One region of the Enterobacter chinensis genome, then DNA from elsewhere that is predicted to be linked to it. Evidence: predicted binding sites of a transcription regulator. Region 1 holds the regulator's gene; each other region holds the start of a gene.

Region 1 (7,188 bases):
ACGAAGGCTCTGCGTCCCGGAGAAAGAGAAGTCCAGCTTGCGGGCGATGCCTTTCTCAAAGATATCCAGATGCTCGCTGCGGCCGACGCTCGGCATGATCATATGCAGGTCGTGGACAATTTGCGGGTTCACTTCAGCGAGGGAGCGGGAAAGGAAATCTGCCTGCTTCTGGTTGTTGCCTTCCAGAACGACTTTGTCGCCCGGTGCGATCAGCTTCTCCAGCATGGCGACAAGATCGCCGGTCGGCAGTACCTTGCCCTGCACCGGTACGGACGCCAGACGACGTGCTTTTTCGCTACGTCGGGTGTTCCATTGCCGGGTGGGTGTTTGCCCAGATAACATTATTAACCTCCTGATTCAGCTAATCATTTTGATTTGCTTAACGTTGAGTAAAGTGTGCGCTCTGGTGAGAAAGGCATCAATTAAGCGTAGAGCGGAATCATTAGCCTGAGAGTAATAATCAAGGTAAAGATTTGTGATCGGGATCAGTTCATGTTTCGGAAAACCAGGCTAAACGGGGTACAATTCGGAAAGTATCGTTAATTTCCGACAAGAATCAGCATCGCGCTTATGACCCAAATCATTCCATCAGACTTCGACATTGCAGCCGAAGACAGCACTGAGTTCGTGCCTATGCGCGGCGTCGCCAATCGCCATTTGCAGACCATGCTGCCGCGACTGATCCGCCGCAAGGTTCAGTTCACCCCGCACTGGCAACGCCTTGACCTGCCAGACGGTGACTTTCTGGATCTCGCCTGGAGCGAAGAACCGGAGCAGGCCCGCCATAAGCCGCGTCTGGTGGTCTTTCACGGCCTGGAAGGCAGCCTGCACAGCCCCTATGCGCATGGGTTAATTGAGGCGGCAAAAGCCCGCGGCTGGCTCGGCGTGGTGATGCATTTTCGTGGCTGTAGCGGCGAACCCAATCGTCAGAAACGCATCTATCACTCGGGTGAAACCGAAGACGGAACGTGGTTTTTACACTGGCTGCGTGAAAACTTTGGCACAGTTCCCACCGCTGCCGTGGGCTATTCGCTGGGCGGAAATATGCTGGCCTGTCTGCTGGCGAAAGAGGGTGAAAGCGTACCGCTGGATGCCGCAGTGATTGTCTCCGCGCCGTTTATGCTGGAGCAGTGCAGCTACCACATGGAGAAAGGCTTTTCCCGCGTCTATCAGCGCTACTTGCTCAACCTGCTGAAGGCCAACGCGGCGCGTAAGCTGAAGGCCTACCCGGATACCCTGCCGGTCAGCCTGCGCCAGCTGAAAAAAGTGCGCCGTATTCGCGAGTTCGACGATCTGATCACCGCGAAAATTCACGGCTTCGCCGATGCGATTGACTATTATCGTCAGTGCAGCGCCATGCCGCTGCTCAGCAAGATCGCGCAGCCGACGCTCATCATTCATGCCAAAGATGACCCTTTTATGGATCATCACTCGATCCCCGCTCAGGAATTCCTGCCCGACAACGTTCACTATCAGTTGACGGAGCACGGCGGCCACGTCGGGTTTATCGGCGGTACGCTGCGTCGCCCGAAAATGTGGCTTGAGACGCGTATTCCTGACTGGCTAACCCCTTATCTGGACGGTGCAAAATGATTATTCCCTGGCAGGATCTGGCTCCCGAAACGCTCGATAATCTGATTGAAAGCTTTGTATTACGCGAAGGCACCGATTATGGTGAACAGGAACGCTCGCTTGAGCAAAAGGTCAACGATGTAAAGCGCCAGCTGAAAAGCGGCGACGTATTGCTGGTGTGGTCAGAACTGCATGAGACGGTCAATATCATGCCCCGCAACGCGTTTCACGGCTGATCTTCCAACCTTTTCAGTCAGGGAGTTGCTATGTCTGCCAGACATCCGGTTATTGCCGTTACGGGGTCGAGTGGTGCGGGAACCACCACCACCAGCCTCGCATTTCGCAAGATTTTCGCCCAGCTGAATCTCCGTGCGGCGGAGGTCGAAGGCGATAGCTTTCACCGCTACACACGTCCGGAGATGGACATGGCCATCCGTAAGGCGCGCGATCTGGGTAAACACATCAGCTACTTCGGCCCGGAAGCCAATGACTTCGGCCTGCTGGAACAAACCTTTCTGGAATACGGTAAGAGCGGCAAAGGGCAGTCCCGCAAGTATCTGCATACCTATGATGAAGCCGTGCCCTGGAATCAGGTGCCGGGCACCTTCACCCCCTGGCAGCCGCTGCCGGAACCCACCGATGTGCTGTTTTACGAAGGATTACACGGCGGCGTGGTCACGCCTCAACACGACGTGGCGCGTCACGTGGATCTGCTGGTCGGGGTGGTCCCTATCGTTAACCTGGAGTGGATCCAGAAGCTGACGCGTGACATGAGCGAGCGCGGCCACTCGCGCGAGGCGGTGATGGATTCCGTCGTTCGTTCAATGGAAGACTACATCAATTACTTAACGCCGCAATTCTCCCGCACGCACATTAACTTCCAGCGCGTGCCGACGGTGGACACCTCCAACCCGTTCGCCGCCAAAACGATACCGTCCCTGGATGAGAGCTTTGTGGTGATCCATTTCCGCAATCTTGAAGGTATCGATTACCCCTGGCTGCTGGCGATGCTGCAGGGCTCATTTATTTCGCACATGAATACGTTGGTAGTGCCGGGCGGGAAAATGGTGCTGGCGATGGAATTAATCATGACGCCGCTGGTGGAGCGGTTGATGGAAGGGAAGCAGATCGCATAATCAGTTTTGCCCGGTGGCGCTGCGCTTACCGGGCCAACAATCCGTAGGGCGGGTAAGCGCAGCGCCACCCGCCAAAAGATTAAGCCTCGATCACTTCATACGAATGGGTAATTTTTACCGCTTTCTCCAGCATTAACGCCACAGAGCAGTACTTCTCCGCAGACAGGTCCACCGCACGCGAGACCGCCGCGTCTTTCAGTTCTTTACCGGTGACAACAAAGTGCAGATTAATGTGGGTGAACAGGCGTGGCGCCTCTTCGCGACGTTCTGAGGTGAGTTTAACCTCGCAATCTGTCACGTCATGACGACCTTTTTGCAAAATCGACACTACGTCAATCGCACTGCATCCACCTGCTGCCATCAGCACCATTTCCATTGGGCTTGGTGCTTTGTCGCCGGAGTTACCATCCATCAAAATCTGGTGTCCTGACGCGGACTCGCCCAGGAACGTTAAACCTTCAACCCACTTCACGCGCGCTTGCATATTTTTGAACTCCAACGTTGCATTTTTGGTGACAGATTACGCGTGTGTTACATTTCTCGCAATGGAAGGCGACCTGCATCATGCTGAAGCGAGACACCAGGAGACACGCGGCGAAAGCTATGCTAAAACACTCAGGATGCTACAGTAATACATTGACGTTACACGTGTATGCAGAGGACATCAAACTTTACTGGCTGCGAAACGTTACGGTAGCCGACTTCCCAGGGTATGGGTAAGAATTCGATTGCAACCCCAGAGTCCGGATGCATCTGATGACTCTGGTGACAGCTTATAACAGAGGATAACAGCGCATGGTGCTTGGCAAACCGCAAACAGACCCGACTCTCGAATGGTTCTTGTCTCATTGCCACATTCATAAGTACCCATCGAAGAGCACGCTGATTCACCAGGGTGAAAAAGCGGAAACGTTGTATTACATCGTTAAAGGCTCGGTGGCAGTGCTGATCAAAGATGAAGAAGGGAAAGAAATGATCCTTTCTTATCTGAACCAGGGCGATTTCATCGGTGAACTGGGCCTGTTTGAAGAGGGCCAGGAACGTAGCGCCTGGGTTCGTGCAAAGACAGCATGTGAAGTGGCTGAAATTTCTTACAAGAAGTTCCGTCAGCTGATTCAGGTTAACCCTGACATCCTGATGCGTCTTTCTTCCCAGATGGCGCGCCGTCTGCAGGTCACCTCAGAGAAAGTGGGTAACCTCGCCTTCCTGGACGTGACCGGCCGTATTGCGCAGACCCTGCTGAACCTGGCGAAACAGCCAGACGCAATGACCCACCCGGACGGCATGCAAATTAAAATTACCCGTCAGGAAATTGGTCAGATCGTTGGTTGTTCCCGTGAGACAGTAGGCCGTATCCTGAAAATGCTGGAAGATCAAAACCTGATCTCCGCCCACGGTAAAACCATCGTGGTCTACGGAACGCGTTAATTCCGCTTAAACGGCGTGCCACCACAAGGTGTCACGCCGTTTTTGTCTCTACTCCCCATGTGGCGCAGGCTGATCTATCACCCGGAAGTTAACTACGCACTGCGACAAACGCTGGTGTTATGTCTTCCTGTGGCCGTAGGCCTGATCCTCGGACATCTTCAGCAAGGCCTGCTGTTTTCTCTCGTCCCTGCCTGCTGCAACATTGCCGGTCTGGACACGCCGCATAAGCGCTTTTTCAAACGCCTGATTATTGGCGGCTGCCTGTTTGCGGGCTGTAGCCTCGCCGTACAGCTTCTGCTTGCCCGGGATATTCCGCTGCCGCTGATTCTGACCGTGCTGGCCATGACCCTCGGCGTCACGGCCGAAATCAGCTCGCTGCATGCCCGCCTGCTTCCCGCCTCATTGATTGCGGCCATTTTCACGCTTAGCCTCGCCGGAAATATGCCGGTGTGGGAGCCGCTGCTGATCTACGCCCTGGGAACGCTGTGGTACGGGCTGTTTAACTGGTTTTGGTTCTGGCTGTGGCGCGAACAGCCGCTGCGTGAATCCCTGAGCCTGCTCTATGTGCAGCTGGCGGATTACTGCGAAGCCAAATACACCCTGCTCACCCAGCATACCGATCCGGAAAAATCCTTGCCGCCGCTGCTGACGCGCCAGCAAAAGGTGGTGGATCTGATAAGCCAGTGCTATCAGCAGCTGCATATGCTCGCCGCCAACAAGAACCACGAATACAAACGGCTGCTGCGCACCTTCCAGGTTGGGCTGGATCTGCAGGAGCATATCTCCGTTAGCCTTCACCACCCGCAAGAGGTGCAAAAGCTGGTCGAGCGCAGCCACGCCGAAGCGGTGATCCGCTGGAACGCGCAGACCGTGTCGGCGCGCCTGCGGGTCCTGGCTGACGATATTCTCTACCACCGCTACCCCACGCGCTTTAACATGGAAAAACAGCTCGGCGCACTGGAGAAAATCGCGCGCCAGCATCCGGATAACCCGGTCGGCCAGTTTGCCGCCTGGCACTTCAGCCGCATCGCCCGCGTGCTGCGTACACAGCGCCCGCTTTACCCCCGCGATCTGATGGCGGATAAGCAAAAGCGGCTTCCGTTATTGCCCGCGCTCAGAAGCTATCTTTCTCTTAAATCTTCCGCTCTGCGCAACGCCGCCAGAATTAGCGTTATGCTCAGTACCGCCAGCCTGATGGGCATGGCGCTGCATCTGCCAAAACCCTACTGGATCTTAATGACCGTGCTGTTTGTCACCCAGAACGGTTACGGCGCTACGCGGGTGCGTATTCTGCATCGGGCCGGCGGAACGATGGCGGGGCTGATTATTGCGGGCGTGACGCTGCACTTCCACGTGCCGGAAGGTTATACCCTGGCAGGGATGCTGGCGATTACGCTGGTAAGCTACCTGATTATCCGCAAAAACTACGGCTGGGCGATGGTGGGCTTCACGGTGACGGCGGTATACACACTGCAGCTGCTCACGCTCAATGGCGAACAGTTTATTGTCGCCAGGCTGATTGATACCCTGATCGGCTGCCTGATTGCCTTTGGCGGCATGGTCTGGCTGTGGCCGCAGTGGCAAAGCGGGCTGCTCAGGCAGAACGCTCACGACGCGCTGGAGGCCGACCAGCAGGCCATTCGCCTGATCCTGAGCGACGACCCGCAGCCCTCCCCGCTGGCTTATCAGCGGATGAAGGTCAACCAGGCGCACAACGCCCTGTTCAACTCGCTCAACCAGGCAATGCAGGAGCCGGGCTTTAACTCGCACTATCTGGCGGACATGAAGCTCTGGGTGACCCACAGCCAGTTTATCGTCGAGCATATTAACGCCATGACGACGCTGGCGCGCGAGCACACGATGCTGACGCCAGACCTGGCGCAACGTTACCTGCAGTCGTGTGAGATTGCGTTGCAGCGCTGTCAGCAGCGTCTGGAATATGACTCGCCGGGTGAGTCGGGAGATTCGAATATTCTGGAAGCGCCGGAGACGTTAACCCACGGGCCTATGAGCACCCTGGAGCAACATTTACAGCGCATTCTGGGGCATCTGAACACCATGCACACCATTTCGTCGGTGGCATGGCGTCAGCGTCCGCATCACGGGATTTGGCTAACCCGCCGGTTGAAGCGAACCGAGTATTAGCCTTTAACGATCTTCGCGACCGCCGCGGCAAAGCGGGTTAATCCTTCTTCAATGTCTTTGTCTTCCACCACCAGCGATGGCGCAAAACGCATCACGTCCGGTCCCGCATTCAACACCATCACCCCTTCGTGGGCGGCGGCGTGCAGGAAATCGCGCGCGCGACCTTTGTACTGTGGCTTCAGCTCGGCACCAATCAACAGGCCCATGCCGCGGATCTCGCTGAACACGTCGAACTGGTCATCGATCTGCTGCAAATGCTTCACAAACAGCTCGCGCTTTGCGTTCACACCGTTCAGCACCGCCGGCGTATTGATGATGTCGAATGCCGCACCGGCAATGGCGCAGGCCAACGGGTTACCGCCATAGGTAGAACCATGCGACCCCACGTGGAACGCCGAAGCGATGTCCTGAGTGGTCAGTACCGCACTCACCGGGAAACCGCCGCCGAGCGCTTTGGCGCTGGTCAGAATATCTGGCGTCACGCCGTAGTGCATGTAAGCGAAGAGATCGCCGGTACGCCCCATCCCGCTCTGCACTTCATCAAAGACCAGCAGCGCCTGATGCTTGTCGCACAGCTCGCGCAGACCTTTCAGGAATTCCGGGGTTGCCGCGGTCACGCCGCCTTCACCCTGAATAGGCTCAACCACCACCGCGCAAGTGTGATCGTCCATCACCGCTTTCACCGCATGCAGATCGTTAAACGGCACGTGGATAATGTCAGCTGGTTTCGGCCCAAACCCGTCGGAATACTTCGGCTGACCGCCAACGGAGACGGTAAAGAATGAGCGCCCATGGAAGGCATTATGGAAGGCGATGATTTTGGTTTTGTACGGACTGTGGCGCGTGGTTGCGTAGTAGCGCGCCAGCTTGAAGGCGGTTTCGTTAGCTTCGGTGCCGGAGTTCATAA
Region 2 (7,188 bases), on a different contig from region 1:
CAGGTCTTCAAACACGGCTTCAATCACCAGATCGCGATGCGCAAAACCGCTATAATCCGTCGTGCCGGAGATCATCGCCAGGGTCTTATCGCGCTCGCTTGCTCTGATATGGCGGCGTTTAACCTTTTGATCAAGGTTCTGCCAACTGTACTGCAGCGCATGGTTGATCCCTTTCGCAGCGATGTCTTTGATCCGTATAGGCAATTTACCTTTGCTTGCAGTAACAAATGAAATGCCTCCGCCCATGAGTCCCCCACCCAGCACGCCAATAGCACGCAGCGGCGCAGGCTGCGCCTCGCTACCGGGATCTTTTTTCACGTCAGTGCTGGCGAAGAAGATGCTGCGCAGCGCCTGCGACTGGGGCGTCATCGCCAGTTCGCCAAAGGCTTTAGCCTCCGCGGCATAGCCGCTGCTGCTTCCCTGGGACAACCCGGTTTCAATAACCTCCAGGATCCGCTTTGCCGCCGGGTAGTTGCCTTTGGTTTTTTGTTCGGTCTTTTTGCCCACCATGTTGAACAGGAGCGTTCTCCCCAGCGGACCGGCCAGCACGCGCTCGCGTACCGGCAAAGGACGCTTTGCCTGACGTCCTTTCAGCGCAAGCTCAACGGCGGCCTCCAGCAAAATGGAATGCGGTACGACGTCATCGACCAGACCTACCTTCTGCGCCTGGCGGGCACGCAGCTGTTTACCGGTTAAGATCATCTCCAGCGCCGTGCTGACGCCTACCAGGCGCGGCAGACGTTGCGTTCCGCCGGAGCCAGGCAGCAAGCCGAGCTGCACTTCAGGCAGTCCTAAAACGGTTTTTGCATCGTCAGTGCAGATGCGGCTATGACAGGCCAGTGCCAGCTCCAGTCCCCCGCCCAGGCAAGCGCCGTGGATCGCTGCGACGACCGGGATCGGCAGGCCGCTAATCTCCGCCATTACCTGCTGGCCCTGACGTGCCAGTTCTTCAGCTTCCAGAGCGCTTTGCGCCCGGGCAATCATGTTGATATCGGCCCCGGCAATAAAGTTGTCCGGCTTGGCAGAGATAAACACCAGACCGCGGATAGCCTTGTTTTCGCGGATCTGCTTTAGCATTGCGCGCACCTGAACACCAAACTCGGCTTTCAGGGTATTCATCTTTTCACCAGGAACATCAATGGTTATCACGGCGACGTTATCGAGGCGAACCGTCAGATTAAAGGCAGATGTCATTTCCATTATTCAGCCTCCAGAACCATTGCTGCACCCAGTCCACCCGCCGCACAGGCGGTGACGAGACCAAAACCACCGCCACGGCGGCGTAGCTCGTGTAATGTTTGCGTAATCATCCTCGCCCCTGTCGCCGCAAATGGATGACCATAGGCGATGGAGCCCCCCAGCACGTTAAATTTACTCTGATCCACTTCGCCTGTGGCATGCGCGCGGCCCAGCACATCGCGCGCAAAACGCTCGCTTGCCAGCAGCTGTACGTTAGCCAGGGTTTGCGCGGCGAACGCTTCGTGCATATCAATCAGGGTTAAATCAGCCAGCGTCAGCCCCGCGCGATCCAGCGCCAGCGGCGTGGACCAGGCCGGACCTAACAGCATGTCCTGCCAGACATCAATGGCGGTAAAAGCATAGCTGCGTAAATAGCCCAGCGAAGTGATGCCCAGCTCTTTTGCGCGGGATTCGGTCATCAGGATCACAGCGGCAGCCCCATCCGTCAGTGGCGTACTGTTAGCCGCCGTCACCGTGCCATGTTTACGGTCAAACGCAGGGCGCAGTTTTGCGTAATCCGCCAGCGTCGAGGTGCCGCGAATATTGTTATCTTCCGCGAGCGGTTCGCGGTAGGGCGGAATATAGGCAGTCATGACTTCATCGGACAGCTTGCCTTCCGACCAGGCTTTTGCCGCAAGCTGATGTGAACGATGCGCCAGGGCATCTTGCTGTTCACGGGTAATGCCGTACGTTTTTGCCATCTGCTCAGCGGTATCTCCCATGCGCAGGCCGGTAGAGTATTCCGCTACGGCAGGTGGCACAGGCATGAGGTCGCGCAGGCGTAAGCGCGAGAAGAGTTTGAGTTTCTGACCCGTCGTGCGGGCTTTGTTGGCATCCACCAGGATGCGCGCCAGCTTTTTACTGACCCCAATCGGCAGTACCGAAGAGGAGTCCGCCCCACCTGCAATCCCGGCGCGGATCGTGCCCGCCATCAGGCTTTCGGCAACGTTAGCAACGGCCTGGAAACTTGTCGCACAGGCGCGGCTAACGCTGTAGGCATCGGTATGAACGTTCATCCCGGTACCGAGTACAATTTCCCGCGCAATATTGGGGGCTTCCGGCATCTGCACGACCTGGCCGAAAACCAGCTGCTCGATAACTTCAGGCGGAATTTCGCTGCGAGCCAGCATCTCTCCCACTACCATTTTCCCCAGGTCGACAGCCGGTATGCCATGAAACGCCGTTGCCTGACGCGCAAATGGCGTGCGCAATCCGCTGACGATGGCAATGCGATCGCCCTGACGGGTAATAAGCGGTAATGCCTGACTCATAACACTCCCCTGTAAAAATTATCTCAAACATAAAGTGGTCTGACCTGATAATAGTCTTAACCATTTTTTTACATTCAGCCAATCGGGGAAACGAAAAAGTGCGAGCTAAGACACAGAGAAGAAAAAGAAAATGCCCCGAGGTAAAAGCAAAACGGTAACCCATAGGTTACCGTTTTTAGTGTTTGCCCCCTCTCCCGTGGGAGAGGGCTGGGGGTGAGGGCATCAGGCCGCAGAGATTAACGCAGGCCTAACTGGAAAATCAGCGTTTCGGCTTCGCAGGCGAAGACAAAATCGATGTCCAGCTGCACGCCACCGTCCACCTCGGTGAAGGTAGATTTGATTTCGCACGGTTCGGATTCAACATCGCGCGCACGCTTGCTCAGCGCGGTCAGGGTCTCTTCCGCTTCGGCACGGTTGGTGAATACACGGCTGTAAGAGGCGGTGCAATCGGTGTTGTCCATGATGGTCCCAACATCCATACAGCAGCAAACCGGGGTTTCATCAGCACTGCATTTACTCATAGCTCAATTTCCTCTGTATTCGCGCAGCGCGCGAGATAAACACGATGCTGATATTTTACGCCCCGGCGCTGGCTCTCTCCAGCCGTTAATGGCGTAAAAGCGGATAAGTGACCAATATCACACTAAAAAATGATCTAAAACAAAAACCACCCTTTTGGGTGAGTCGCGATGGTCACAATTTTGCCAACCAGATCTCGTTTCACGAAACATGTTTGAAAATATTAACAAACAAACTTGCAACATTCTAGCTGGTCAGACCTATACTCACGCCACTGGTCTGATTTGTATGTCATACCTCAGACCCTACACTTCGCGCTCCTGTTACGGTATGTAACAATTATTGAATAAAAATAACTCAATGAGGTTATGGTCATGAGCCAGAAAACCCTGTTCAACAAAACTGCGCTGGCAGTCGCAGTGGCAATCGTGTCAACTTCCGCCTGGTCAGCGGGCTTTCAGTTAAACGAATTTTCTTCCTCTGGCCTTGGCCGTGCGTATTCCGGGGAAGGTGCGATTGCAGATGATGCGGGTAACGCGAGTCGTAACCCTGCGCTGATCATGATGTTTGATCGTCCGACCTTCTCTGCTGGTGCTATTTTTGTCGATCCCGGCGTTGATATTTCAGGTCGTTCTCCGACAGGCGCCAGCCTGAAAGCGGATAACATCGCGCCAACGGCATGGGTGCCAAACATGCACTTCGTCGCGCCAATCAACGATCAGTTTGGCTGGGGGGCCTCCGTCACCTCTAACTACGGTTTAGCGACTGAGTTTAGCGACAACTACGCCGCTGGGGCGTTTGGCGGTAAAACCGACCTGGAAACCCTGAACCTGAACCTGAGCGGTGCTTACCGTCTGGACAATCACTGGAGCTTTGGCGTTGGCTTTGACGCTGTGTATGCCAAAGCGAAGATCGAACGCTACGCGGGCGACCTGGGCAAAATCGTGGCTGGCTCAGGCGCACTGCCACCGGCACTGGCGCAGCGAGTGGCGGGAATTCCGGCAGACACCCAGATTGCGTATCTGAAGGGTGACGAGTGGGGCTTTGGCTGGAACGCCGGTATCTTGTATGAACTCGATAAAAACAACCGTTACGGTTTTACTTACCGTTCCGAAGTGAAAATCGACTTTGATGGCGACTATAAGAGCAGCCTGCCTTCCGCTTATAACCAAATCCTCGGCAACTTCGGTCTACCTATGGGTACCAACGGCCGTACCACCGGCGGTTCTCTGAGCCTGCACCTGCCAGAAATGTGGGAACTGTCAGGTTATAACAAAGTGGCGCCGCAGTGGGCAGTTCACTATAGCCTGACCTATACCAGCTGGAGTCAGTTCCAGGAGCTGAAAGCAACCAACAGCAAGGGCGACACGCTCTTCTATAAAGATGAAAGCTTCCGCGACGCTTACCGCATCGCGCTGGGTACGACCTACTATATGGATGACAACTGGACGTTCCGTACCGGTATTGCCTTCGATGACAGCCCGGTCCCAGCAGACAAGCGTTCCATCTCAATTCCGGATCAGGACCGCTTCTGGCTGAGCGCAGGTGCGACCTATGCCTTCAACAAAGATGCCTCGGTTGATGCCGGTATCTCTTATATGCATGGTCAAAAAGTTAACTTCAAGGAAGGTCCGTATGAGTTCTCTTCCGAAGGTAAAGCCTGGCTGTATGGCATGAACTTCAACTACGCGTTCTAATCGCGCTTGAAGCAAAAAAGGTGAGCATTGCTCACCTTTTTATTTACTGCGAATCGATATCTTTTAGTTCGTTTTCGATAGCCTTCGCGTTTGGATTCTCTTCCGGCTTCAGCTTACCGCCGTTGGCAATAAAGTCATGATTCTGGAAGTACGCTTCACGCACCATAATGTACGGATCTGAAGACTGACGCAGCAGGCCATCAGAGTCGAGCAGTTGCGCGCGCGTTTCAATCCCTTCTACCGTCCATTTACCAATCGACAGCGGCCAGGTCAGCCACGACAGGACCGGATACAGCGTATCCACCATATCGCCGCCCTCATCACGGATCGTAAAGCTACCGTAGAACGGTAACTGCACGTAAGGGCCATATCCGACGCCATAATGTCCCAGCGTGCTGCCGAAACGGTGCGGCTGTTCACGCTGCAGTTTCTGGTTAGCCATGCCGGCAACATCAATAAAGCCCCCCATACCCAATATGGAGTTGAGGAAGAAGCGGGTAAAGTGCACCATCCCCTGATACGGGTCACCCTGCAGGAAGTAGTTCACCATTACCGCAGGCTCTTCGAGGTTGCTGGTAAAGTTACTTAATCCGTTACGCGCAGGTTGGGGAACGTAATCACGCCATGCTACAGCCACCGGACGAACCACATACGGGTCCAGCACGTTGTAGTTGAAGCTATACATTGAACGGTTAAATCCTTCGAGAGGATCGGAGCGTCCCGTTTGCTCCCCGGAGCTGGCGCAGCCCACAAGCATCGTCGCGCCCAGCGCAAGCGCCGACAGCCGAAGTTTCATAAATATCTCCCTGTTCAGTATGGCTATCGTTGATTGCCATCCGTAACGGAGCCGTTGACGCTCCGTCTGTAAACGTGCAAGCGATTGTAACAGCACGTTTACCGATGTCTATGAGCACAATTACGGGCAGTAACCACCGTGACTCTGATCTCAGCATAGCCTGGCTTTTGGAATTCGTTTCGCTGGCAATTTTATAATGTCTTTGAAAGAGATGTATCACCTTTGTTGTCATTCCCGCCAATTTAAGACCATCCCCACAGGCATCCCGATAAAAGCCGCTACGCTTAACAGAAAGATCAACCTCCGGGAGCAGATATGAAAGAAGTGGGCGAAGAAAAAATTGGCGAGAGCAGTGAGGAGCTTGAAATTGAAAGCGAGGAGAAAGCGCGCGGCGAGAAGATAGAAATTGATGAAGATCGCCTCCCTTCCCGCGCAATGGCGATCCACGAGCATATACGTCAGGATGGCGAAAAAGAGATGGAGCGCGATGCCATGGCCCTCTTCTGGTCTGCTATCGCTGCTGGTCTGTCAATGGGCGCATCTCTGCTCGCAAAAGGGATATTTCATGTTCAGCTGGAAGGTGTGCCCGGTGGGTTTTTACTCGAAAATCTCGGCTACACCTTCGGCTTTGTGATTGTCATCATGGCCCGCCAGCAGCTGTTTACCGAAAACACGGTGACGGCCGTTTTGCCAGTGATGCAAAACCCTACCCTCGGCAATTTTGGTTTATTGATGCGTCTGTGGAGCGTGGTCCTGCTGGGTAATATCATCGGCACGGGCATTGCGGCCTGGGCATTTGAGTATATGCCGATCTTTGATGAACCCACCCGAGACGCGTTTGTGAAAATTGGCATGGACGTGATGAAAAATACGCCAATCGAGATGTTCTCAAATGCCATCATCTCCGGCTGGATTATTGCCACGATGGTCTGGATGTTTCCTTCAGCCGGCAGCGCCAAAATAGTGGTGATCATATTGATGACCTGGCTAATTGCGCTCGCCGACACCACGCATATTGTGGTCGGTACCGTGGAAATCCTCTATCTGGTCTTTAACGGTACGCTTCACTGGAGCGATTTTTTCTGGCCGTTCGCCCTGCCGACGCTTGCGGGAAACATCTGCGGCGGAACGTTTATCTTCGCGCTGTTAAGCCATGCCCAAATTCGTAACGACATGTCTAACAAACGCAAAGCTGAACTTAAGGCGCGGGAAAATGATGATAAATCGACAAAAAAATCGACCTGAACGGTGACTCTTTGAGCAGTCAGGCGGCAATGCGCTTAACGCAAAGTGTAAATAAGGCTATACTCGTGCCGCCTCGTCCCCTTAGTTAAATGGATATAACGAGCCCCTCCTAAGGGCTAGTTGCAGGTTCGATTCCTGCAGGGGACACCATATTCAGTCGGTCTTTTCAGCACAACGATAAACCGGCACGCGTCGGGTCGTTCCGGTCAGATTCTCAAATACCTCTGTTTCAGCCGTTGTAATCCTCATGCCCGCCTTTCTCAGGCGCGACACCTCAGCGGCAATCCGTTGGATGCCAAACCAGAAAAGCGCGTCCAGTGCGGTCACTTCCAGGCCGCTCAGCAGCGCACGCTTCAGGCGTTCAGCGGGAGGCTTAATCTCTTTCGCAATCTGCAAAAAAGGTTCCGCGGTTTGATTGACT
Region 3 (7,188 bases), on a different contig from region 1:
GCCACCCGCCAGGGCCAGCATCGCTTTCAGCTCACCGATACGCAGGGTATACCAGCCGTTGTCTTTACCGGTCGCCAGACCCAGCAGTTCACGTACGCGTGTGAAGTCATCGTGGCCTTCCTCGTCCAGCTGGGCGATCAGGTTCAGATAATCTTCTTTCTCCCATTCACTGCCTGGGAGAGCCAGCAGCGTTTCACGCAGATGCGCGCCCATGCTGTTATTCGCCAGCCACAGATCTTCAGCCGGGTAGATGTCGGACATGCCAGGAACAATAATGCGGCACGCGTAGACGCCAAGGTGCTCGTAGTCGGCGATATAGACGTCCTGGTCTTCGGCTTTGAAAATAGCCATCAGCGTAGCGAACTCTTCTTCCGTGGTACCGGCAAAGCTCCAGTCCACAAACGGATAGTCGGCGTCCTGTTTGAACATATCCCAGGAGATCAAACCGCTGGAGTCGATGAAGTGGGTTTCGAGGTTGGTATGCTCGGCCACTTCTTCATCGTCGAACGTTGGCGGGGTGAAGACGTCGAGATCTTTCAGGCTACGGCCCTGCAGCAGCTCGGTAACGGTACGCTCCAGCGCCACGCCGAAGTCCGGGTGCGCGCCGAAGGAGGCGAAACAGGTGCCGTTGGCCGGGTTAAACAGCACAACGCAGATAACCGGATATTTACCGCCCAGCGAGCCGTCATAGGCAAAGATTGGGAAACCTTCTGCTTCCAGTTTGGCGATGGATTCCACCACGCCCGGATAACGCGCCAGCACGTCTGCCGGAATTTCAGGCAGGCTGATGGATTCGGCAATAATGCGGTTTTTAATGTGGCGTTCGAAGACTTCAGACAGACCCTGCACGCGGGCTTCATTGCGGGTGTTACCGGCGGACATGCCGTTGGACACATACAGGTTGCCGACGATGTTCATCGGAATATAGACGGTCTGCTCATCAGACTGACGGGTAAACGGCAGGGCGCAAATACCGCGATCTTCGTTACCGGACTGCAGATCGATCAGCATGCTGGCGGTCAGTTCGCTGTCTGGATCGTAGAAGGCACGCAGGCGCGCGTCGAGAATACCTTCCGGCAGTTCGTCGTCTTCGGTCAGCGGGAACCATTTTTCATTTGGATAGTGAACGAACGGGCCGTTAGCGATAGTCTCGCCCAGCCAGAAGTCAGCGAAGAAATAGTTGGTGGACAGACGCTCAAAGTACTCACCCAGCGCAGAGGCCAGTGCCGCTTTTTTTGTCGCGCCTTTACCGTTGGTAAAGCACAGGGCACAGTCTTTATCGCGAATATGCACGGACCAGACATGAGGCACCGGATTGAGCCAGGAGGCTTCTTCGATGTTAAAACCCAGGTCGGTCAGTTTCTGCTGGAAGCGAGCGATGGAATCTTCCAGAGCGGCGTCTTTGCCGGGGATAAACGTTTGAGTCATGGCGTTCACTTTTATCGTACGTAAAGCGCGCAATGATACGGGTTTTGCGTGACAGGTGCTATCTTCGGCGAAAATAAAAGCCTGAGCTATGCTTACATTCAGTAACCTACTGTTAAGGCATAGAAAAATGAAAGCGTTTGATCTCCAGCGGATGGCATTTGATAAAGTCCCACCTGAGTTTTTAGGCGAAGTCGCTCTGCGCAGTCTGTATACCTTCGTCCTGGTCTTTCTGTTTCTCAAGATAACGGGGCGTCGTGGCGTACGACAGATGTCGCTCTTTGAGGTGTTGATCATCCTGACGCTGGGTTCAGCGGCGGGGGACGTCGCCTTTTATGATGATGTGCCGATGGTGCCGGTATTTATCGTCTTTGTCTCACTTGCGCTACTTTACCGCCTTGTGATGTGGCTGATGTCGAAAAGCGAAAAGCTGGAAGATCTGCTTGAAGGGAAGCCGGTCGTTATCGTCGAGGACGGACAGCTGGCCTGGGAAAATGTTCAGAGCGCCAATATGACCGAGTTTGAGTTCTTTATGGAGCTACGCCTGAATAGCGTTGAACAGCTCGGGCAGGTGCGTCTGGCGATAATGGAAACCAACGGGCAGATCAGCGTCTATTACTATTCTGACGACGAGGTGAAGCCTGGGCTTTGTATCCTGCCAGATATGTTGGTCGAGCGTTTCAGAACCGTACCCGAAGCGGGCGAGTATGCCTGCGTGAGATGCAGCCACGTAGTTGCGATGCTGCCAGGGGATCGTCAATTATGCCCTCGCTGTGCAAATCCGGAATGGACGAAGGTTAGCCGGGCTAAACGCATCACCTGACAGCCATTTTGTCGGTTTTGTCTTAGCGAGGCGGCAGATTGTTTTGTGTGACGCAGGGCACATTTCACGGGTCATAAGTTTTAGACATTGCGGCGCGTGTCACTGAATGATAAAACCGATATCCACAGTTATAACTTATGGCTTTTAGCGTGGTGAGGGGAAATGGCTCAAGTCTTTAATTTCAGTTCAGGTCCGGCGATGTTACCGGCAGACGTGCTTAAACAGGCTCAACAGGAACTTTGTGACTGGAATGGTCTCGGTACGTCGGTGATGGAAATCAGCCACCGGGGTAAAGAGTTTATTCAGGTGGCGGAAGAGGCAGAAAAGGATTTTCGCGATCTGCTGAATATCCCCTCGAACTACAAAGTATTGTTCTGTCACGGCGGTGGACGCGGTCAGTTTGCTGGCATCCCACTCAATCTGCTGGGTGACAAAACCACCGCTGATTACGTTGATGCGGGCTACTGGGCGGCCAGTGCGGTAAAAGAAGCGCACAAATACTGCACGCCGAATGTTATCGATGCCAAAGTGACCGTTGACGGTCTGCGTGCCGTAACGCCGATGAGTGAGTGGAAACTTTCCCGTGATGCGGCTTATCTGCACTACTGCCCGAACGAAACCATCGACGGCATCGCTATCCACGAAGAGCCAAACTTTGGTGATAACGTGGTGGTTACCGCGGATCTCTCTTCGACCATCCTTTCCACACCGCTGGATGTCAGCCGTTATGGTGTGATTTACGCTGGCGCACAGAAAAATATCGGTCCTGCTGGCCTGACGATTGTTATCGTACGTGAAGACCTGCTGGGTAAAGCGCATAAATCCTGCCCGTCGATTCTCGATTACACCGTCCTGAACGATAACGATTCCATGTTCAACACCCCACCAACATTTGCCTGGTATCTTTCCGGCCTGGTCTTCAAATGGCTGAAGCAAAACGGCGGCGTGGCGCAGATGGACAAAATTAATCAGCAGAAAGCCGAACTGCTGTATGGCGTGATCGACAAGAGCGATTTCTACCGCAACGATGTGGCGAAAGCTAACCGTTCTCGCATGAACGTGCCGTTCCAGCTGGCGGACAGCAATCTGGACAAAGTGTTCCTGGAAGAGTCCTTCGCGGCAGGCCTGCATGCGCTGAAAGGCCACCGTGTCGTTGGTGGCATGCGTGCTTCTATCTATAATGCGATGCCGCTGGAAGGCGTTAAAGCCCTGACGGATTTCATGATCGATTTCGAACGTCGCCACGGTTAATTGCGCTGTTTTCACCCCCGCAGCGCTGCTGCGGGGTTTTTATTATGTTGAGTTGAGAGTTAAGTTTCATGGAATCCCTGACGTTACAACCTATCGCGCGGGTAGATGGCACCATCAATCTGCCTGGTTCAAAAAGTGTCTCGAACCGCGCTCTGCTGCTGGCAGCTCTGGCAAACGGCACCACCGTCCTTACAAACCTGCTGGACAGCGATGACGTGCGCCATATGCTCAATGCGCTGAAAGCGTTGGGTGTTCATTACACTCTCTCCGACGATCGTACCCGCTGCGAAGTGACCGGCAATGGCGGCGCGCTGCACGCGGGTGAAGAGCTTGAGCTATTTCTGGGTAACGCCGGTACGGCGATGCGCCCGCTGGCGGCAGCCCTGTGTCTGGGTAGCAACAACATCGTGCTGACCGGCGAGCCTCGCATGAAAGAGCGTCCGATTGGCCATCTGGTGGATGCCCTTCGTCAGGGTGGCGCACAGATTGAGTATCTGGAGCAGGAAAATTATCCGCCACTGCGTCTGCGCGGGGGCTTTACCGGCGGTAACGTTGAGGTGGATGGCAGTGTGTCCAGCCAGTTCCTGACGGCGCTGCTGATGACCGCACCGCTGGCACCGCAGGATACGGTGATCGCTATTAAAGGTGACCTGGTCTCCAAACCGTACATTGATATCACGCTGCACCTGATGAAAACCTTCGGTGTCGAGGTTGAAAACCACTCTTATCAGCGCTTCGTTGTTCGCGGTGCCCAGCAGTACCAGTCTCCGGGCAACTATCTTGTTGAAGGTGATGCTTCATCCGCGTCCTATTTTCTCGCCGCTGGTGCAATTAAAGGTGGCACGGTAAAAGTGACCGGCATTGGCCGTAACAGCGTGCAGGGCGACATCCGTTTTGCGGACGTGCTGGAAAAAATGGGCGCCATTGTTACCTGGGGCGATGACTTCATCTCCTGCACCCACGGCGAGCTGAATGCCATCGATATGGACATGAACCATATCCCGGACGCGGCGATGACCATTGCCACGGCGGCGCTGTTTGCCAAAGGCACCACCACGCTGCGTAATATCTACAACTGGCGCGTAAAAGAGACTGACCGTCTGTTCGCGATGGCGACAGAGCTGCGTAAAGTCGGTGCTGAGGTGGAAGAGGGCGAAGACTACATTCGTGTGACCCCTCCGGCAAAACTACAGTTTGCGGAAATCGGAACCTACAACGATCACCGTATGGCGATGTGCTTCTCGTTGGTGGCGCTGTCAGACACCCCTGTCACTATTCTTGATCCGAAATGTACGGCGAAAACGTTCCCGGACTACTTCGAACAGCTGGCACGCATTAGTACTCTGGCCTGATCTCGTGTTGCCGCATCACCCGATGCGGCATTTGCTTACGCTTCATTACGAACACCTCCGCTCATTTCTTCTACACTCTGCTTCAATCATTCCGTAATTTGCACGCAAAGGTAACAGTTGCGCACGTTGGCGCGTATAATGCGCGGCGTTCATGTAAACGGTATGCCTTATTTAAGGAGAAAAAGATGACGGCAGTTGCCCCGGTAATCACCATTGATGGGCCTAGTGGCGCAGGGAAAGGTACTCTGTGCAAAGCGATGGCGGAAGCATTGCAATGGCATCTTTTAGATTCGGGAGCAATCTATCGCGTGCTGGCTCTGGCTGCGCTGCATCATCATGTGGATGTGGCCTCTGAAGAAGCGCTGGTTCCGCTGGCTGCGCATCTGGATGTGCGTTTCGTTTCGACCGATGGCAACCTGGAAGTCATCCTTGAAGGGGAAGACGTGAGCGGCGAAATCCGTACTCAGGAAGTGGCTAATGCAGCCTCCCAGGTGGCGGCCTTCCCGCGCGTTCGCGAGGCGCTGTTACGTCGTCAGCGAGCTTTCCGTGACGCCCCGGGTCTGATTGCTGACGGACGTGATATGGGAACCGTGGTATTCCCTGATGCGCCTGTGAAAATTTTCCTTGACGCCTCTTCGGAAGAACGTGCTCAACGCCGCATGCTTCAGTTGCAGGAAAAGGGGTTTAGTGTTAACTTTGATCGCCTTTTATCCGAGATAAAAGAGCGCGATGACCGCGATCGTAACCGCGCCGTCGCCCCACTTGTTCCTGCAGAAGATGCATTAGTTCTGGATTCAACCAGTTTAACTATTGAGCAAGTGATTGAAAAAGCGCTACAATATGCGCGCCAGAAACTGGCACTCGCGTAATCGCGACCGATTTAGTAGTACCCCCGCTGCAATGGATTGACGGCGGGTATGTGAAACAACCCCATCCGGCACGGAGCCAGGTGGACGTTATATTAACCTGAAGATTAAACATGACTGAATCTTTTGCTCAACTATTTGAAGAATCCTTAAAAACAATCGAAACCCGTCCGGGTTCCATCGTTCGTGGTGTTGTTGTTGCTATCGACAAAGACGTAGTACTGGTTGACGCCGGTCTGAAATCTGAGTCCGCCATTCCGGCAGAGCAGTTCAAAAACGCCCAGGGCGAGCTGGAAATCCAGGTTGGTGACGAAGTTGACGTTGCTCTGGATGCAGTGGAAGACGGCTTCGGTGAAACCCTGCTGTCCCGTGAGAAAGCTAAGCGTCACGAAGCTTGGATCACGCTGGAAAAAGCTTACGAAGAAGCTGAAACTGTAGTCGGTGTTATCAACGGCAAAGTTAAAGGCGGCTTCACTGTTGAGCTGAATGGTATTCGTGCGTTCCTGCCAGGTTCACTGGTAGACGTTCGTCCAGTCCGTGACACCCTGCACCTCGAAGGCAAAGAGCTTGAGTTCAAAGTAATCAAGCTGGACCAGAAGCGTAACAACGTTGTTGTATCCCGTCGTGCCGTTATCGAATCCGAAAACAGCGCAGAACGCGATCAGCTGCTGGAAAACCTGCAGGAAGGCATGGAAGTCAAAGGTATCGTTAAGAACCTCACTGACTACGGCGCATTCGTTGACCTGGGCGGCGTTGATGGCCTGCTGCACATCACCGACATGGCGTGGAAACGCGTTAAGCACCCAAGCGAAATCGTGAACGTGGGCGACGAAATCACTGTTAAAGTGCTGAAGTTCGACCGCGAGCGTACTCGTGTATCCCTCGGCCTGAAACAGCTGGGCGAAGATCCATGGGTAGCTATCGCTAAGCGTTACCCAGAAGGTACTAAACTGACTGGTCGCGTAACCAACCTGACTGACTACGGCTGCTTCGTTGAAATCGAAGAAGGCGTTGAAGGCCTGGTGCACGTTTCCGAAATGGACTGGACCAACAAAAACATCCACCCATCCAAAGTTGTTAACGTTGGTGATGTAGTGGAAGTGATGGTTCTGGATATCGACGAAGAACGTCGTCGTATCTCCCTGGGCCTGAAGCAGTGCAAAAACAACCCATGGCAGCAGTTCGCGGAAACCCACAACAAGGGTGACCGTGTTGAAGGTAAAATCAAGTCTATCACTGACTTCGGTATCTTCATCGGCCTGGACGGCGGCATCGATGGCCTGGTTCACCTGTCTGACATCTCCTGGAACGTTGCAGGCGAAGAAGCAGTTCGTGAATACAAAAAAGGCGACGAAATCGCTGCAGTTGTTCTGCAGGTTGACGCAGAGCGTGAGCGTATCTCCCTGGGCGTTAAACAGCTCGCAGAAGATCCGTTCAACAACTGGGTTGCACTGAACAAGAAAGGCGCAAT
Region 4 (7,188 bases), on a different contig from region 1:
GCGCCATAGGCGTTGCCTGCTGCTGGCACAGGTGCAGACAGGTATCGCACTGCTGACAATGACTTTCCTGCCACCAGACGCATCCGGCCTGAATGATCAGCGCGTCGTGCGGGCAGTGGATCACGCACTCCCCGCAGTCGTTGCAACGGCCGATCGTCCACGGGTTGTGGCAGGTTTTACAGCGCAGGTTGCAGCCCTGCAGGAACAGCGCCAGGCGGCTGCCCGGCCCGTCCACGCAGGAAAAAGGAATGACCTGACTAACTAAAGCGCATCTGCTGTTCATGGCTTATCACGCGCGGCTGACGTTCCAGAATACGGGTATTGCGTGCGGCCTCTTCACCCAGCCACGTGGTGTTAGTTCTCGAACCCGCTTCCCGGTATTTTTCCAGATCCGATAATCGCACCATATACCCGGTCACGCGGACCAGATCGTTACCTGCTACGTTGGCCGTAAATTCCCGCATACCCGCCCTGAAGGCGCCAAGGCAAAGCTGTACCACCGCCTGGGGATTGCGTTTTACCGTCTCATCAAGCGTCAATATGTCGCTTATGCCGGAAGTGTAGTGCTTATGGTGAGGGGCCACGGCCAGCAGGTGGCTTATCGGATCCGGCTCGTCGCCGTAGGGCAGACGCGCGCCCGGCGTGGTACCCGAATCAGAGCTGATCCCCGACTGCGCGTGGAGCATCGCGCGATGCTTCCAGCCGTGCTTCACTGGCGTGTTTTCGACAAACGCCGCAAGCTCTTCGCTGATGCGATAGCCCAGCGCGTTGGCCTGCTCATCTTTACCGTAGCGTCCCGCTATTCCTGCTTTCGCACAGAGCGCGTTTACCGCTTCCGCCAGGCCGTACAGGCCAAACATCGGCACAAACCGATCGGCATCAATCAGCCCCTCTTTTACCAGGAAGCTATTCTCAAAGAAGCAGGATTGTTGATACAGAAAATCACAGCGGGCATCGATGATGGCAATTTGCTGTTGGCAGTAGTACGGAAGCGTGCGGGTGAAGAAGTCGTCGATGGAAGTGCTGTGTTCGGCAATGGCTTTAAGGTTAAGGCGCACCAGGGTGCTGCCACCGCCTGCCAGCGGCAGGGAGTTGTAACAACTCACCACGCCATAACGCCCTTTTGTGAAAATTTTATCATTCATCGGGCCATTAGAAATATGCGGTTTGCTGCATTCGCATATGTTTTTGGCCACCTCAAGCAGCAAATCTTCCGGTGTGATTTCGGGATCGTAAATAAAAGTTAGATTCGGTGCGACCTGCTTCAGCTCTGCATCTGCGCGCAATATTGCGCGCGTGATGGGGGTATCTTCCGGCCCAATATTGGCATGCATAAAAGCATCCGGCAGCGTACGGTCGAGATAGCGCCAGAAACGTTTTACTCGGCTATCGATCTCTTCTTGTGTTAGAATTCTAACATACGGTTGCAGTAGAGAATCAAGATGACCGAGATAGACCGGCATCGATGTGACGGACGGAACATGATGGTACAGAATGGTTAACAGCGAGAGGGCATCATCCAGATCTTTAGCGCCTTCCAGCTCCAGCCATTCTGAACCGTTAGCCAGAAATTTTGCGTAATCCGGCAGAACGTAACGAGGTTTGTAGGGCGCGTGGCCTTCGAACATGTCGCAGATAAATCCCTCGTCCAGCGCGGCACGTGCAGCCTCAGGAAGGGCCGGATAAGGCAGATTGTTTTCCGCTTCCAGCGCCAGAAAATGACGTTTTTGTTCCGGGGTTAACACCGGGCTTGTCACAATGTGCTGGCAACGTTGTTGCAGGGCTTCGGGGCTGGAGTGGGGCATGTTCGCTTCCTTGATTGTTCTGCGGATGATGAACGGATTGTAGGAAGGCAGCCTGTCGGGGCTTTTGATCCGACAGGGGTAATCGCTGCTTTAGTCGGCGATTTGCGCTCTAAAGTTTGAAGAAGATCGCATTACAGTAATGCAAATTTGTATGCAGTTTTCATTAACTGTGATGAATGTCGAAGTGTGTATGCGGGTGGATGTTAGAATACTCACAGACCCGCAAGGTAAAATTGATACGGCACTGCCGTTGGAGAATGTTATGACCGATTTAACTGCAAGCAGCCTGCGCGCGTTGAAACTGATGGACCTGACTACCCTGAACGATGACGACACCAATGAAAAAGTCATCGCCCTGTGCCATCAGGCGAAAACGCCCGTCGGTAACACCGCCGCCATCTGTATCTACCCGCGTTTTATCCCGATTGCCCGTAAAACTCTGAAAGAGCAGGGCACCCCGGAGGTACGCATTGCAACCGTGACTAACTTCCCGCACGGCAACGACGATATCGAGATTGCGCTGGCGGAAACCCGCGCGGCGATTGCTTACGGTGCAGACGAAGTGGACGTGGTATTCCCGTACCGCGCGCTGATCGCTGGCAACGAGCAGGTTGGTTTTGACCTGGTGAAAGCCTGTAAAGACGCCTGCGCGGCGGCAAACGTGCTGCTGAAAGTGATCATCGAAACCGGCGAGCTGAAAGAAGAGGCGCTGATTCGTAAGGCGTCTGAAATCTCCATCAAAGCCGGTGCGGATTTCATTAAAACCTCTACCGGTAAAGTGCCGGTGAATGCGACCCCGGAAAGCGCGCGCATCATGATGGAAGTCATTCGTGATATGGGCGTGTCCAAAACGGTTGGTTTCAAACCTGCGGGTGGCGTGCGTACCGCTGAAGACGCGCAGCAGTTCCTGGCTATTGCCGACGAACTGTTTGGTGCCGACTGGGCGGATTCCCGTCACTACCGCTTTGGCGCATCCAGCCTGCTGGCCAGCCTGCTGAAAGCGCTGGGTCACGGCGACGGTAAGAGCGCAAGCAGCTACTAAGTTTGAATTGCCGGGTGGCGCTACGCTTACCCGGCCTACCGGATCGTAGGGCGGGTAAGCGTAGTGCCACCCGCCACAACTCCCCCGATTCCGCATGGAGGTTACCGTGTTTCTCGCACAAGAAATTATTCGTAAAAAACGTGATGGTCATGCATTAAGCGACGAAGAGATCCGCTTCTTCATCAACGGCATTCGTGATAACACCGTCTCAGAAGGGCAAATTGCGGCTCTGGCGATGACCATTTTCTTCCACGATATGTCGATGCCTGAGCGCGTGTCGCTGACCATGGCGATGCGAGATTCAGGAACCGTTCTGGACTGGAAGAGCCTCAACCTTAACGGCCCGATTGTGGATAAACACTCCACCGGCGGCGTGGGCGACGTGACGTCTCTGATGCTTGGCCCAATGGTGGCAGCCTGTGGCGGTTACATCCCGATGATCTCCGGGCGCGGCCTGGGCCACACCGGCGGTACGCTCGACAAACTGGAAGCCATTCCGGGCTTCGATATCTTCCCGGATGACAACCGCTTCCGCGACATTATTAAAGATGTTGGTGTGGCGATTATCGGCCAGACCAGCTCTCTTGCTCCGGCAGACAAGCGTTTCTACGCGACCCGCGATATCACCGCAACCGTTGACTCCATCCCGCTGATCACTGCCTCTATCCTGGCGAAGAAACTGGCAGAAGGGCTGGACGCGCTGGTGATGGACGTGAAGGTGGGCAGCGGCGCGTTTATGCCGACCTATGAACTTTCTGCTGCGCTTGCCGAAGCGATCGTTGGCGTCTCCAACGGCGCGGGCGTGCGCACCACCGCATTGCTCACCGACATGAACCAGGTGCTGGCCTCCAGCGCCGGTAACGCGGTTGAAGTGCGTGAGGCGGTACAGTTCCTCACAGGTGAATACCGTAACCCGCGTCTGTTCGACGTTACCATGGCGCTGTGCGTTGAGATGTTAATCTCCGGCAAGCTTGCCAAAGACGACGCTGACGCCCGTGCGAAACTGCAGGCCGTGCTGGACAACGGCAAAGCGGCGGAAATCTTTGGCCGTATGGTTGCGGCGCAGAAAGGCCCGACCGATTTCGTCGAAAATTATGCGAAATATCTGCCGACCGCGACGCTCAGCAAAGCGGTGTATGCCGATAGCGAAGGTTTTGTCTCCGCGATGGACACCCGTGCCCTCGGCATGGCGGTGGTCTCGATGGGCGGCGGCCGTCGTCAGGCGTCAGACACCATTGATTACAGCGTCGGCTTTACCGATATGGCCCGTCTGGGCGACAGCGTTGACGGTCAGCGTCCGCTGGCGGTGATCCACGCTAAAGACGAAGCCAGCTGGCAGGAAGCGGCGAAAGCGGTGAAAGCGGCCATTGCGCTTGATGATAAAGCGCCGGAAACCACACCGACTGTCTATCGCCGTATCACCGAATAGCGGTATACTGATCTGATCGATAATTTTTGAAGCACTACGTACGGAGAACAATTATGAAACGTGCATTTATTATGGTGCTGGACTCATTCGGCATCGGCGCAACCGAAGATGCAGAACGTTTTGGTGACGTGGGTTCCGATACCATGGGTCACATCGCAGAAGCCTGTGCGAAAGGCGAAGCGGACAACGGTCGTAAAGGCCCTCTGACTCTACCCAACCTGACCCGCCTCGGTCTGGTGAAAGCGCATGAAGGTTCTACCGGTAAAATTGCAGCCGGTATGGACGGCAACGCGGAAGTGGTGGGTGCCTACGGCTGGGCTCACGAGCTCTCATCCGGTAAAGACACTCCGTCAGGCCACTGGGAAATCGCTGGTGTGCCGGTACTGTTCGACTGGGGCTACTTCTCCGATCACCAGAACAGCTTCCCGCAGGAGCTGCTGGATAAGCTGGTTAAGCGTGCCAACCTGCCGGGTTACCTCGGTAACTGCCACTCTTCCGGTACCGTGATTCTGGATGAGCTCGGCGAAGAGCACATGAAAACCGGCAAGCCGATTTTCTACACCTCTGCTGACTCCGTGTTCCAGATTGCCTGCCACGAAGAGACTTACGGCCTGGATAAACTCTACGAACTGTGCGAAATCGCCCGTGAAGAGCTGACCGAAGGCGGCTACAACATTGGCCGCGTTATCGCGCGTCCATTTATCGGCGACAAAGCGGGTAACTTCCAGCGTACCGGTAACCGTCACGACCTGGCCGTTGAGCCGCCGGCACCTACCGTGCTGCAGAAGCTGGTTGAAGAGAAAGACGGTCACGTGGTTTCCGTGGGCAAAATCGCGGATATCTACGCTAACTGCGGCATCACCAAAAAAGTGAAAGCCACCGGTCTGGATGCGCTGTTCGATGCCACCATCAAAGAGATGAAAGAAGCGGGCGACAAGACCATTGTCTTCACCAACTTCGTGGACTTCGACTCCTCCTGGGGCCACCGTCGCGACGTCGCGGGCTATGCGGCCGGTCTGGAACTGTTTGACCGCCGTCTGCCAGAGCTGATGGAGCTGGTGGGTGAAGATGACATTCTGATCCTGACCGCGGACCACGGCTGTGACCCAACCTGGACCGGTACCGACCACACCCGTGAGCACATTCCGGTGCTGGTGTACGGCCCGAAAGTGAAACCGGGCTCGCTGGGTCACCGTGAAACCTTCGCGGACATCGGCCAGACTATCGCGAAATACTTTGGTACGTCTGACATGGAATATGGCAAGGCCATGTTCTGAGGTCATTGCCCGGTGGCGCTTCGCTTACCGGGCCTACGGTTTTGTAGGCCGGGTCAGGCGTAGCCGCCACCCGGCAAAAACAACAATGTAAAAGGAACTGAAGATGGCAACTCCTCACATTAATGCAGAAATGGGTGATTTCGCTGACGTCGTATTGATGCCGGGCGACCCGCTGCGCGCGAAGCACATTGCAGAAACCTTCCTCGAAGACGTGCGTGAAGTGAACAACGTTCGCGGCATGCTGGGCTTCACCGGTACCTACAAGGGCCGCAAAATCTCCGTGATGGGCCACGGTATGGGTATCCCATCCTGCTCTATCTACACCAAAGAGCTGATCACCGACTTCGGCGTGAAGAAAATCATCCGCGTTGGCTCCTGTGGTGCCGTACGCATGGATGTTAAGCTGCGCGACATCGTTATCGGTATGGGTGCCTGCACCGATTCCAAAGTTAACCGTATGCGTTTCAAAGATCATGACTTCGCTGCCATTGCAGACTTCGGCATGGTGCGTGACGCGGTTGACGCAGCAAAAGCGCTGGGCGTTGAGGCTCGCGTGGGTAACATCTTCTCTGCTGACCTGTTCTATGCACCGGACGGCGGCGAGATGTTCGACGTGATGGAGAAATACGGCATTCTGGGCGTGGAAATGGAAGCGGCGGGTATCTACGGCGTAGCGGCTGAGTTTGGTGCGAAAGCGCTGACCATCTGCACCGTGTCTGACCACATCCGTACCCACGAGCAGACCACCGCTGCCGAGCGTCAGACCACCTTCAACGACATGATCAAAATCGCGCTGGAATCCGTTCTGCTGGGCGATAAAGAGTAAGCGCTGTTGTGCCGGGTGGCGGCTACGCCTGACCCGGCCTACGGTTTTGTAGGCCCGCTAAGCGCATCGCCAGCGGGCTTTTTTACTAGCGCACGGCCTGTGCAATCCATGCTGACAAATCCCTTAACTCTTTTTCCTGCTCCGGGAAATCCCCAATCAACGCGTCGCATTCCTGCTGCAGCATATCCGCCCGGTACAAACAGCCCTGTAAGCGTGCCGCGAGTGCTTCCAGCGGTGCCGGATTAAGACTGTCCGTAAACACCTGCGTGCGGGTGATATGACCTTTCTCCACGTCGAAGTGCAGCTCCACGCCGCCCCAGGTAAAACGCTCATCCAGCAGATGGGAAAATGCAGGAGCCTGACCGAAGTTCCACTCCCAACTGCTCTGGCGGGCAAAGGTTTCGGCGAAGTTTGGCAGGTCCGGGGTCTTATCCGGTGAGATCGCTTCTGCTTCCACGCGCTCGCCGTAATGCGCAAAGAACGCCTCGCGCACGGCCTCACAGATTTGCTCATGGGTAATTCCAGGCAGCAGTTCGACCAGATTTGCCACGCGACCGCGCACGGAGGTAATCCCTTTGGCCTGCAGTTTTTTCTTGTCGGGATTCAGGTAGTTAGCCAGGCGGCTGAGATCCGCGTTAAGCAGAAGGGTACCGTGGTGGAACCCGCGATCCATTGTTTCGCGGTAGGCTGAGCCGGACACTTTACGATCCCCGTCCGGCGTTTTGACCACCAGATCGTTACGCCCGGAGGCTTCTGCCGTCACGCCGAGTGAATTGAGCGCGTTGAGAACGATGGACGTTGAGATAGTT

Evidence for each region. The regulator CRP, encoded in region 1, controls carbon source genes, mostly activating them, when cyclic AMP is high. The targets are predictions, from matches to a motif close to ATGTGANNNNNNTCACAT.
Region 2: PYW49_RS13755 (YfcZ/YiiS family protein) is a predicted target of CRP. The motif match lies at 3,137-3,154, and genes of this name have one in related genera.
Region 3: serC (3-phosphoserine/phosphohydroxythreonine transaminase) is a predicted target of CRP. The motif match lies at 2,294-2,311, and genes of this name have one in related genera.
Region 4: deoC (deoxyribose-phosphate aldolase) is a predicted target of CRP. The motif match lies at 1,920-1,937, and genes of this name have one in related genera.

What each region holds. Positions count from the first base shown of each region.
Region 1 is NZ_JARDVI010000008.1:46,877-54,064, forward strand. Features, by position in the region: gene mdcA (malonate decarboxylase subunit alpha) at 1-342, opposite strand, end outside; gene PYW49_RS20905 (hydrolase) at 571-1,593, shown strand; gene PYW49_RS20910 (YheU family protein) at 1,590-1,808, shown strand; gene PYW49_RS20915 (phosphoribulokinase) at 1,839-2,708, shown strand; gene PYW49_RS20920 (OsmC family protein) at 2,788-3,192, opposite strand; gene crp (cAMP-activated global transcriptional regulator CRP) at 3,504-4,136, shown strand; gene PYW49_RS20930 (YccS/YhfK family putative transporter) at 4,194-6,281, shown strand; gene argD (bifunctional acetylornithine/succinyldiaminopimelate transaminase) at 6,278-7,188, opposite strand, start outside.
Region 2 is NZ_JARDVI010000004.1:213,613-220,800, reverse strand. Features, by position in the region: gene fadJ (fatty acid oxidation complex subunit alpha FadJ) at 1-1,200, opposite strand, end outside; gene fadI (acetyl-CoA C-acyltransferase FadI) at 1,200-2,510, opposite strand; gene PYW49_RS13755 (YfcZ/YiiS family protein) at 2,747-3,031, opposite strand; gene fadL (long-chain fatty acid transporter FadL) at 3,404-4,726, shown strand; gene mlaA (phospholipid-binding lipoprotein MlaA) at 4,770-5,522, opposite strand; gene PYW49_RS13740 (formate/nitrite transporter family protein) at 5,838-6,767, shown strand; tRNA gene PYW49_RS13735 (tRNA-Arg) at 6,843-6,917, shown strand; gene PYW49_RS13730 (ECs1377 family protein) at 6,921-7,188, opposite strand, start outside.
Region 3 is NZ_JARDVI010000002.1:200,964-208,151, reverse strand. Features, by position in the region: gene ycaO (30S ribosomal protein S12 methylthiotransferase accessory factor YcaO) at 1-1,428, opposite strand, end outside; gene PYW49_RS05935 (DUF421 domain-containing protein) at 1,556-2,248, shown strand; gene serC (3-phosphoserine/phosphohydroxythreonine transaminase) at 2,411-3,499, shown strand; gene aroA (3-phosphoshikimate 1-carboxyvinyltransferase) at 3,568-4,851, shown strand; gene cmk ((d)CMP kinase) at 5,037-5,720, shown strand; gene rpsA (30S ribosomal protein S1) at 5,831-7,188, shown strand, end outside.
Region 4 is NZ_JARDVI010000005.1:235,721-242,908, reverse strand. Features, by position in the region: gene PYW49_RS16210 (YjjW family glycine radical enzyme activase) at 1-283, opposite strand, end outside; gene PYW49_RS16205 (YjjI family glycine radical enzyme) at 258-1,805, opposite strand; gene deoC (deoxyribose-phosphate aldolase) at 2,068-2,847, shown strand; gene deoA (thymidine phosphorylase) at 2,954-4,276, shown strand; gene deoB (phosphopentomutase) at 4,330-5,553, shown strand; gene deoD (purine-nucleoside phosphorylase) at 5,657-6,379, shown strand; gene lplA (lipoate--protein ligase LplA) at 6,465-7,188, opposite strand, start outside.